Regions from separate parts of the Methylibium sp. Pch-M genome, predicted to be linked through region 2. Evidence: predicted binding sites of a transcription regulator. Region 2 holds the regulator's gene; the other holds the start of a gene.
The links. Region 2 encodes LexA, which represses DNA repair genes until DNA is damaged. Its sites were predicted from a motif close to ACTGTATNNNNATACAGT; they were not measured.

Region 1 (3,406 bases), 1.9 Mb from region 2:
TCAAGGCCTCGGGTTCGCGCTCGCCCGCGTCGATCTCGCGCTGCGCGATCTCGGCCTGGGTGCGCAGGCCGGCCAGCGGCGTCTTGAGCTGGTGGGCGGCATCGGCGAGAAAGCGCCGCTGCGTCGCCAGCGAGCGGTCCAGGCGCTCCAGCAGATCGTTGATGGCTCGTACCAGCGGCGAGACCTCCTCCGGCGCCTCCATCTCGTCGATCGGGCTCAGGTCATCAGCCGCACGGCGGCGGATGCGCTGCTGCAGCTCGTTGAGCGGCGCGATGCCGCGCGCCAGCGCCAGCCACACCAGCAGCACCGCGAGCGGCAGGATCACGAACTGCGGCAGGATCACGCCCTTGATGATCTCGGTGGCCAGCTGCGAGCGCTTGCCCAGGGTTTCGGCCACCTGCACCAGCGCCGGCGAGGTGGCGCCGGGAATCCGCGGCGCGGCGGGCATCGCCACCCACAGGTAGGCCACGCGCACGGCCTCGTTGTGCACCTCGTCGTCGCGATAGCGGACCTCTCCAACCGCCGCCACGTCGTCCTCGCGCGGGACCGGCAGCGTGTGATCGCCACCCACATACTCGCCCCGCGCGCCCAGCACCTGGAAGTAGATCTGGTCCGCCTCGTCGGCCCGCAGCAACTGATCGGCTCCGGGCGGCAGAGCGAACGCGACGCGGCCCTGGTCGACGCTCACCTGCTGCGACAGCGCTCGCGCCATCTCGCCGAGCGCGCGGTCGTAGGGACGGTTGGCGATGTTCTGGGCGACCAGCCAGGTCAGCGCGACACTCATCGGCCACAGCAACAGCAGCGGCGCGAGCATCCAGTCGAGGATCTCGCCGAACAGCGAGCGTTGTCCGCGCAGCGTGTTCATGCCCGGAGGCGCGCGCCGCGCAGCATGCCGGCTCAGCCCGCGATCTTCTCGAGGCAGTAGCCCAGGCCACGCACGGTGGCGATGCGCACCGGGCCCTGCTCGATCTTCTTGCGCAGGCGGTGGATGTAGACCTCGATCGCGTTGTTGCTGACCTCGTCGCCCCATTCGCACAGGCGCTCGACCAGCTGGTCCTTGCTGACCAGCCGGCCGGCACGCTGCAGCAGCACCTCGAGCAGCGAGAGCTCGCGAGCCGACAGCTCAATCATCTGGTCGTTCAGGTAGGCCACGCGCCCGGTCGCGTCGAACGACAGCGGGCCGTGCTTGATGATGGCCGAGGCGGTGCCCAGGCCACGCCGCGTCAGCGCTCGCACGCGTGCCTCCAGTTCCTGCAGCGCGAAGGGCTTGGCCATGTAGTCGTCGGCCCCCAGGTCCAGCCCCTTCACTCGCTGCTCCACGCTGTCGGCCGCGGTCAGGATCAGCACCGGCGTCACGGTGCCCCGCGCGCGCATCTTGCGCAGCACCTCCAGGCCGTGCAGCTTGGGCAGTCCGAGATCGAGGATCACCAGGTCGAACTCGTGGTCGGCCAGCGCCGCATCGGCCTCGCTGCCGCTTCCGACCTGATCCACCGCATAGCCACCCTTGCGCAGGGTGCGCAACAGACCGTCGGCCAGCACCTGGTCGTCTTCGGCGATGAGGATCCTCATGGACGTGTCTCCCTCGGCGGCGCCATGGGTTTCGTTGTGGTCGGCGCCGGCTTCATTGTAGGGAGGCCCTTCGGAGCAGCCAAAAACTACTGTACAAATAACCAGTTTCGACCATAATCCCGAGCAAACCGGAGGCTCAGCATGGATGCAAGCGTCAAGACATTGAACACCGAAAAGGCCAAGGCCCTGCAGGCTGCGCTCGCGCAGATCGAGAAGCAGTTCGGCAAGGGCACGATCATGCGCCTCGGCGAAGGCGAGGTCATCGATGACATCGAGGTGGTGTCCACCGGCTCGCTGGGCCTGGACATCGCCCTCGGCGTCGGCGGCCTGCCGCGCGGACGCGTCATCGAGATCTACGGTCCCGAGTCCTCGGGCAAGACCACGCTCACCCTGCAGGTCATCGCCGAGATGCAGAAGCTGGCCGGCACCTGCGCCTTCATCGATGCCGAGCATGCGCTCGACTCGCAGTACGCCCAGAAACTGGGGGTCAACCTGCAGGAGCTGCTGATCTCCCAGCCCGACACCGGCGAGCAAGCGCTCGAGATCGTCGACGCGCTGGTGCGCTCCGGCTCGGTCGATCTGATCGTTGTCGACTCGGTCGCGGCGCTCACGCCCAAGGCTGAACTCGAAGGCGAGATGGGCGACTCCCTGCCCGGCCTGCAGGCACGGCTGATGAGCCAGGCGCTGCGCAAGCTCACCGCGACGATCAAGAAGTCGAACTGCATGGTGATCTTCATCAACCAGATCCGCATGAAGATCGGCGTGATGTTCGGCTCACCCGAAACCACCACCGGCGGTAACGCGCTGAAGTTCTATGCCTCGGTGCGGCTCGACATCCGCCGCATCGGCAGCATCAAGCGTGGCGAAGAAGTGATCGGCAACGAGACCAAGGTCAAGGTCGTCAAGAACAAGGTCTCCCCGCCATTCAAGACCGCCGAGTTCGACATCCTGTTCGGCGAGGGCGTGTCACGCGAGGGCGAGATCATCGACCTGGGCGTCATCGCCAAGGTGATCGACAAGTCGGGCGCCTGGTACGCCTACAACGGCGAGAAGATCGGCCAAGGCAAGGACAACAGCCGCGAGTTCCTGCGCGAGAACCCTGAACTGGCCCACGAGATCGAGAACAAGATTCGTGAATCGCTGGGCGTGGCGCTGCTGCCCAGCATCGAGATCGAAGTCCCCAAGGGCACCAAGCAGGCGGCTGCCGGCGCCTGAGGCGGGGGAAGCTCCGCGGGCTCGCGGCGGCCGACGGAGGCGTCTCGTGGTCCGTCCCGCGCCCACCCTGAAGGCCAAGGCGCTGACCTATCTTGCGCAGCGCGAGCACAGCCGCATCGAGCTGCGACGCAAGTTGCTGTCACACGTCGATCGGCAGCGCAGGGCGGCGGGGTCATCGCCGCTGTCGGCCGACGCCCCTGCGCCGGCGCTGCCGACCGAGCAGGAGGTCGACGACCTGCTCGACTGGCTCGCGGCGAAGGACCTGCTCAGCGCCGACCGCTTCATCGAGACCCGCGTGAGCGCCCGCGAGGGGCGCTTCGGCAACCTGCGCATCCACCGGGAACTCGCGCAGCACGGCATGGCTCTCGACGCAGAGACCGCGCAACAACTCAAGGACAGCGAACTCGCCCGCGCCCGTGCGGTATGGGCCAAGCGTTTCGGCACGCCGGCCGTCGATGCCGCCGATCGAGCGCGGCAGATGCGTTTTCTGAGCGCCCGAGGCTTCAGCTCGGAAACGGTGGGCCGCGTGGTGAAGTCAGCTGGGCGCGAAGACTGAGCCAATCACACGCCGAGCATCAGCGCGATGTTCTGCACTGCGGCGCCCGACGCGCCCTTGCCCAGG
Region 2 (3,406 bases):
CGCGCGCGGGGTCCTCAAGCCGGCGCGCTGAGCCGCCGAGGCGTCAGGCGCCGCGCGCCATCAGCGCGAGCATCAGTTCGATGCGGGCCTGGGCCGGCGTTCGGGCTTCGCTGATCGGCAATGCGTCGTGGTGACCGGTCGGCAGCACGGCGCCGTCGGCGACGCGCGTGCAGCGCTGCACCACGACCCCAGCCGCCTGGGCACTCCGCAACGCCGCTTCCAGCGCGTGGTGCAGGCTGCCGTTGCCGGTGCCGGCCACCACCAGGCCATCGACGCCCTGCGCCCGCAAGGCCTCGACCACCGCGCCCGACGCACCGGCGTGGCTGACGACGATCTCGACGCGCGGCTCGGGCCGATCCAGGACACCGATGCCGAGCGGCAGGCCCGCCGGCCAGGCGCGCAGGTGCCGCACCCTGCTCCCTTCGATCAGCGCGATGGCCCCGTCATCGCCAGCGCCGAACGCGTCGAGCCGGTGCGTATGGCGCTTGCGCACATCGAAGGCACCGAACACCGAGCCGGCGAACACGGCGCAGACGCCTGCCGCGCCGGGCTCGCGCGCCAACGCAACCGCATCGAGCAGGTTCTGCGGGCCGTCGGCCTGCACGGCGGTGGCGGGCCGCATGGCACCGGTCAGGATCACCGGCTTGCACGGTGCCAGCACGCGCTGCAGCAGGTAGGCGGTTTCCTCCAGCGTGTCGGTGCCGTGGGTGACCACCAGACCACTCACCTCCGGACGGGCGAGATGGTGTGCGACGCGGCGGGCCAGTGCGCGCCACACCGCCATGCCCATGTCCTTGCTGTCGATCTGGGCCACCTGCTCCGCCTCGATGGGCAGGCCGGCCAAGGCCGGCACGGCGGCCAGCAGCTGCGCGATGCCCAGTTGCGCTGCGGTGTAGCCGAGGCTGTCGGTGGCTGTGGCCGCGGTACCGGCGATGGTGCCGCCGGTGGCCAGAATCACGACGCGCGCCACGGGTTGGGGTTCAGGGCTTTGCATTTTCTGGAAAGCTGGATAAAAATACAGTCACTGGATAAAAATTCAGTGCGCCGGTCTGGTGACAGCCCGACTCCCGACACCGCAGGAGCACCCGCATGGACGACGCCCCCAAGCTCACCGCCAGGCAGCAGCAGATCCTCGATCTGGTGCAGACCTCGATCGAGCGCACCGGATCACCGCCCACGCGCGCCGAAATCGCCGCAGAACTCGGCTTCCGTTCTGCCAACGCGGCGGAGGAGCATCTGCAGGCCCTGGCACGCAAGGGCGTGATCGAACTGGTGGGCGGCACCTCGCGGGGCATCCGTCTGAAGTCTGACACATTGCGTTCGCTGAACCAGTTGCGCAACAAGCAGTTCTCGCTGCCGCTGCCCAGCCTGTCGCAGCTGATGCTGCCGCTGGTCGGGCGTGTGGCCGCGGGCAGCCCCATCCTGGCGCAGGAGCACATCGACCAGAGCTATGCGATCGAGGCCAGCATGTTCCCGCGACGGCCTGACTACCTGCTCAAGGTGCGGGGCATGAGCATGCGCGACGCCGGCATCCTCGATGGCGACCTGCTCGCAGTGCAGAAGGCCCGGGAAGCCAAGAACGGGCAGATCGTCGTCGCCCGCCTGGGCGATGAGGTCACGGTCAAGCGCTTCCGGCGCGTGCGCGGCACGATCGAACTGCTGCCCGAAAACCCGGATTTCGAGCCCATCGTCGTCACGCCGGAGAGCGGTGAGTTCGAGATCGAGGGTCTGGCCGTCGGGCTCATCCGCAACACCCTGCTCATGTAAGACCGGCTGGCGCCTGAATTCATGGCCCCCGCGGGTGGTGGGCATGCGCGCCGAACGGCGTGTTATCCCGCGGACCAGGCCCATCGACATCAATCCTGCTGAACTTCCGATTGGAGATTCACCATGGTCACGGTCTTTTGGAACCCCTTGCGGCGCTGGTGGCAGACCGCCTTCCAGGCCCCCGCGCCTGCTGCGGTACCGGCGCTGGTGTTCAGGTCACCGGCATTTCGCACCCGCCCCGTCGCAGCCACCACGCCGCGACCCCGGCCGGTCACTCCCTTCAGGGCCGCGCTGCCCCGCGTTGCCGGCATCGAGAACGCGCGGCGCGCCGCGAGGCGCTTCTGGATGACCATGGACCCCGAGGACCAGCGGCGCGCTGCGATCGGCGGGTCGTTCGCCGAGGTGTGCGCAGCGCTCGAGAGCCTGGCAGCGATCGAAGACCGGCGGGCCTGAGTTTCCAGGCGCCCGCCGCCGGATACGAGCCGGGCCTTGCGCCCGGCTCTTTGCCGTCAGCCCATGTGCAGGCCGCCGTTCACCGAGAAGTCGGCGCCGGTCGCGAAGCCGGACTCCTCGGAGGCCACCCACGACACCATCGAGGCGATGTCCTCGGGCGTGCCGAGCCGCTTGACGGGGATGGTCGCCACGATCTTGTCGAGCACGTCCTGGCGGATCGCACGGACCATCTCGGTGCCGATGTAGCCCGGGCTCACGGTATTGACCGTCACGCCCTTGCTGGCCACTTCCTGGGCCAGCGCCATCGTGAAGCCGTGCATGCCGGCCTTGGCCGCCGAGTAGTTGGTCTGGCCGAACTGGCCCTTCTCGCCGTTGACCGAGCTGATGTTGATGATGCGGCCCCAGCCGGCATCGGTCATCTCGTCGATCACCTGCTTGGTCACGTTGAACAGGCTGTCGAGGTTGGTGCTGATCACCGCACTCCAGTCGTCGCGGGTCATCTTGCGGAACATGCCGTCGCGCGTGATGCCGGCGTTGTTCACCAGCACGCTCACCGGACCGTGCTGCGCCTTGACTTCCTTGAAGGCCTCGACGGTCGACTCCCATTCGGCCACGTTGCCCACCGAAGCGTGGAAGCCGTAGCCGAGCGCGGCCTGCTCGTCGAGCCACTTCTTGAAGTTGCGGCTCGGGCCGCAGCCGGCCACGACGGTGAATCCGTCCTTGTGCAGACGCTGGCAGATCGCGGTACCGATGCCGCCCATGCCCCCCGTGACGTATGCGACCTTCTTGCTCATTGTTCTGCTCCTCTGTGGTTTGTCATGGCCGCTCTAGCGTCGCGTGCCGATATGCGTGGGTCAAGGGTATTCGCCCGATCCGGGCTCACCCTTAATGAATGCGCCGTTGCTCCTCAGCGCTCCACGGTCAATGCAACACCCATGCCGCCGCCTATGCACAGCGACGCGATGCCCCGCTTGCTGCCGCGGCGCTGCATCTCGTGCAGCAGCGTGACCAGCACGCGGCAGCCCGACGCACCGATCGGGTGGCCGATGGCGATCGCGCCCCCATTGACATTGACCTTGCTGGTGTCCCAGCCCATCTCGTTGTTGACCGCGCAGGCCTGGGCCGCGAAGGCCTCGTTGATCTCCAGCAGGTCCAGGTCGGCCGGCTTCCAGCCTGCCCGCTCCAG

Region 1: a site for LexA is predicted at 1,658-1,675, ahead of recA (recombinase RecA). Genes of this name have one in related genera too.

Annotation. Positions count from the first base shown of each region.
Region 1 covers NZ_CP029606.1:1,984,652-1,988,057, reverse strand. The annotation lists gene C1M51_RS09645 (sensor histidine kinase) at 1-865, opposite strand, end outside; gene C1M51_RS09640 (response regulator transcription factor) at 898-1,569, opposite strand; gene recA (recombinase RecA) at 1,711-2,784, shown strand; gene C1M51_RS09630 (RecX family transcriptional regulator) at 2,831-3,340, shown strand; gene argC (N-acetyl-gamma-glutamyl-phosphate reductase) at 3,346-3,406, opposite strand, start outside.
Region 2 covers NZ_CP029606.1:3,834,814-3,838,219, reverse strand. The annotation lists gene C1M51_RS18420 (NRDE family protein) at 1-31, shown strand, start outside; gene C1M51_RS18415 (asparaginase) at 44-994, opposite strand; gene lexA (transcriptional repressor LexA) at 1,090-1,767, shown strand; gene C1M51_RS18405 (hypothetical protein) at 1,891-2,220, shown strand; gene phbB (acetoacetyl-CoA reductase) at 2,277-3,014, opposite strand; gene C1M51_RS18395 (acetyl-CoA C-acetyltransferase) at 3,128-3,406, opposite strand, start outside.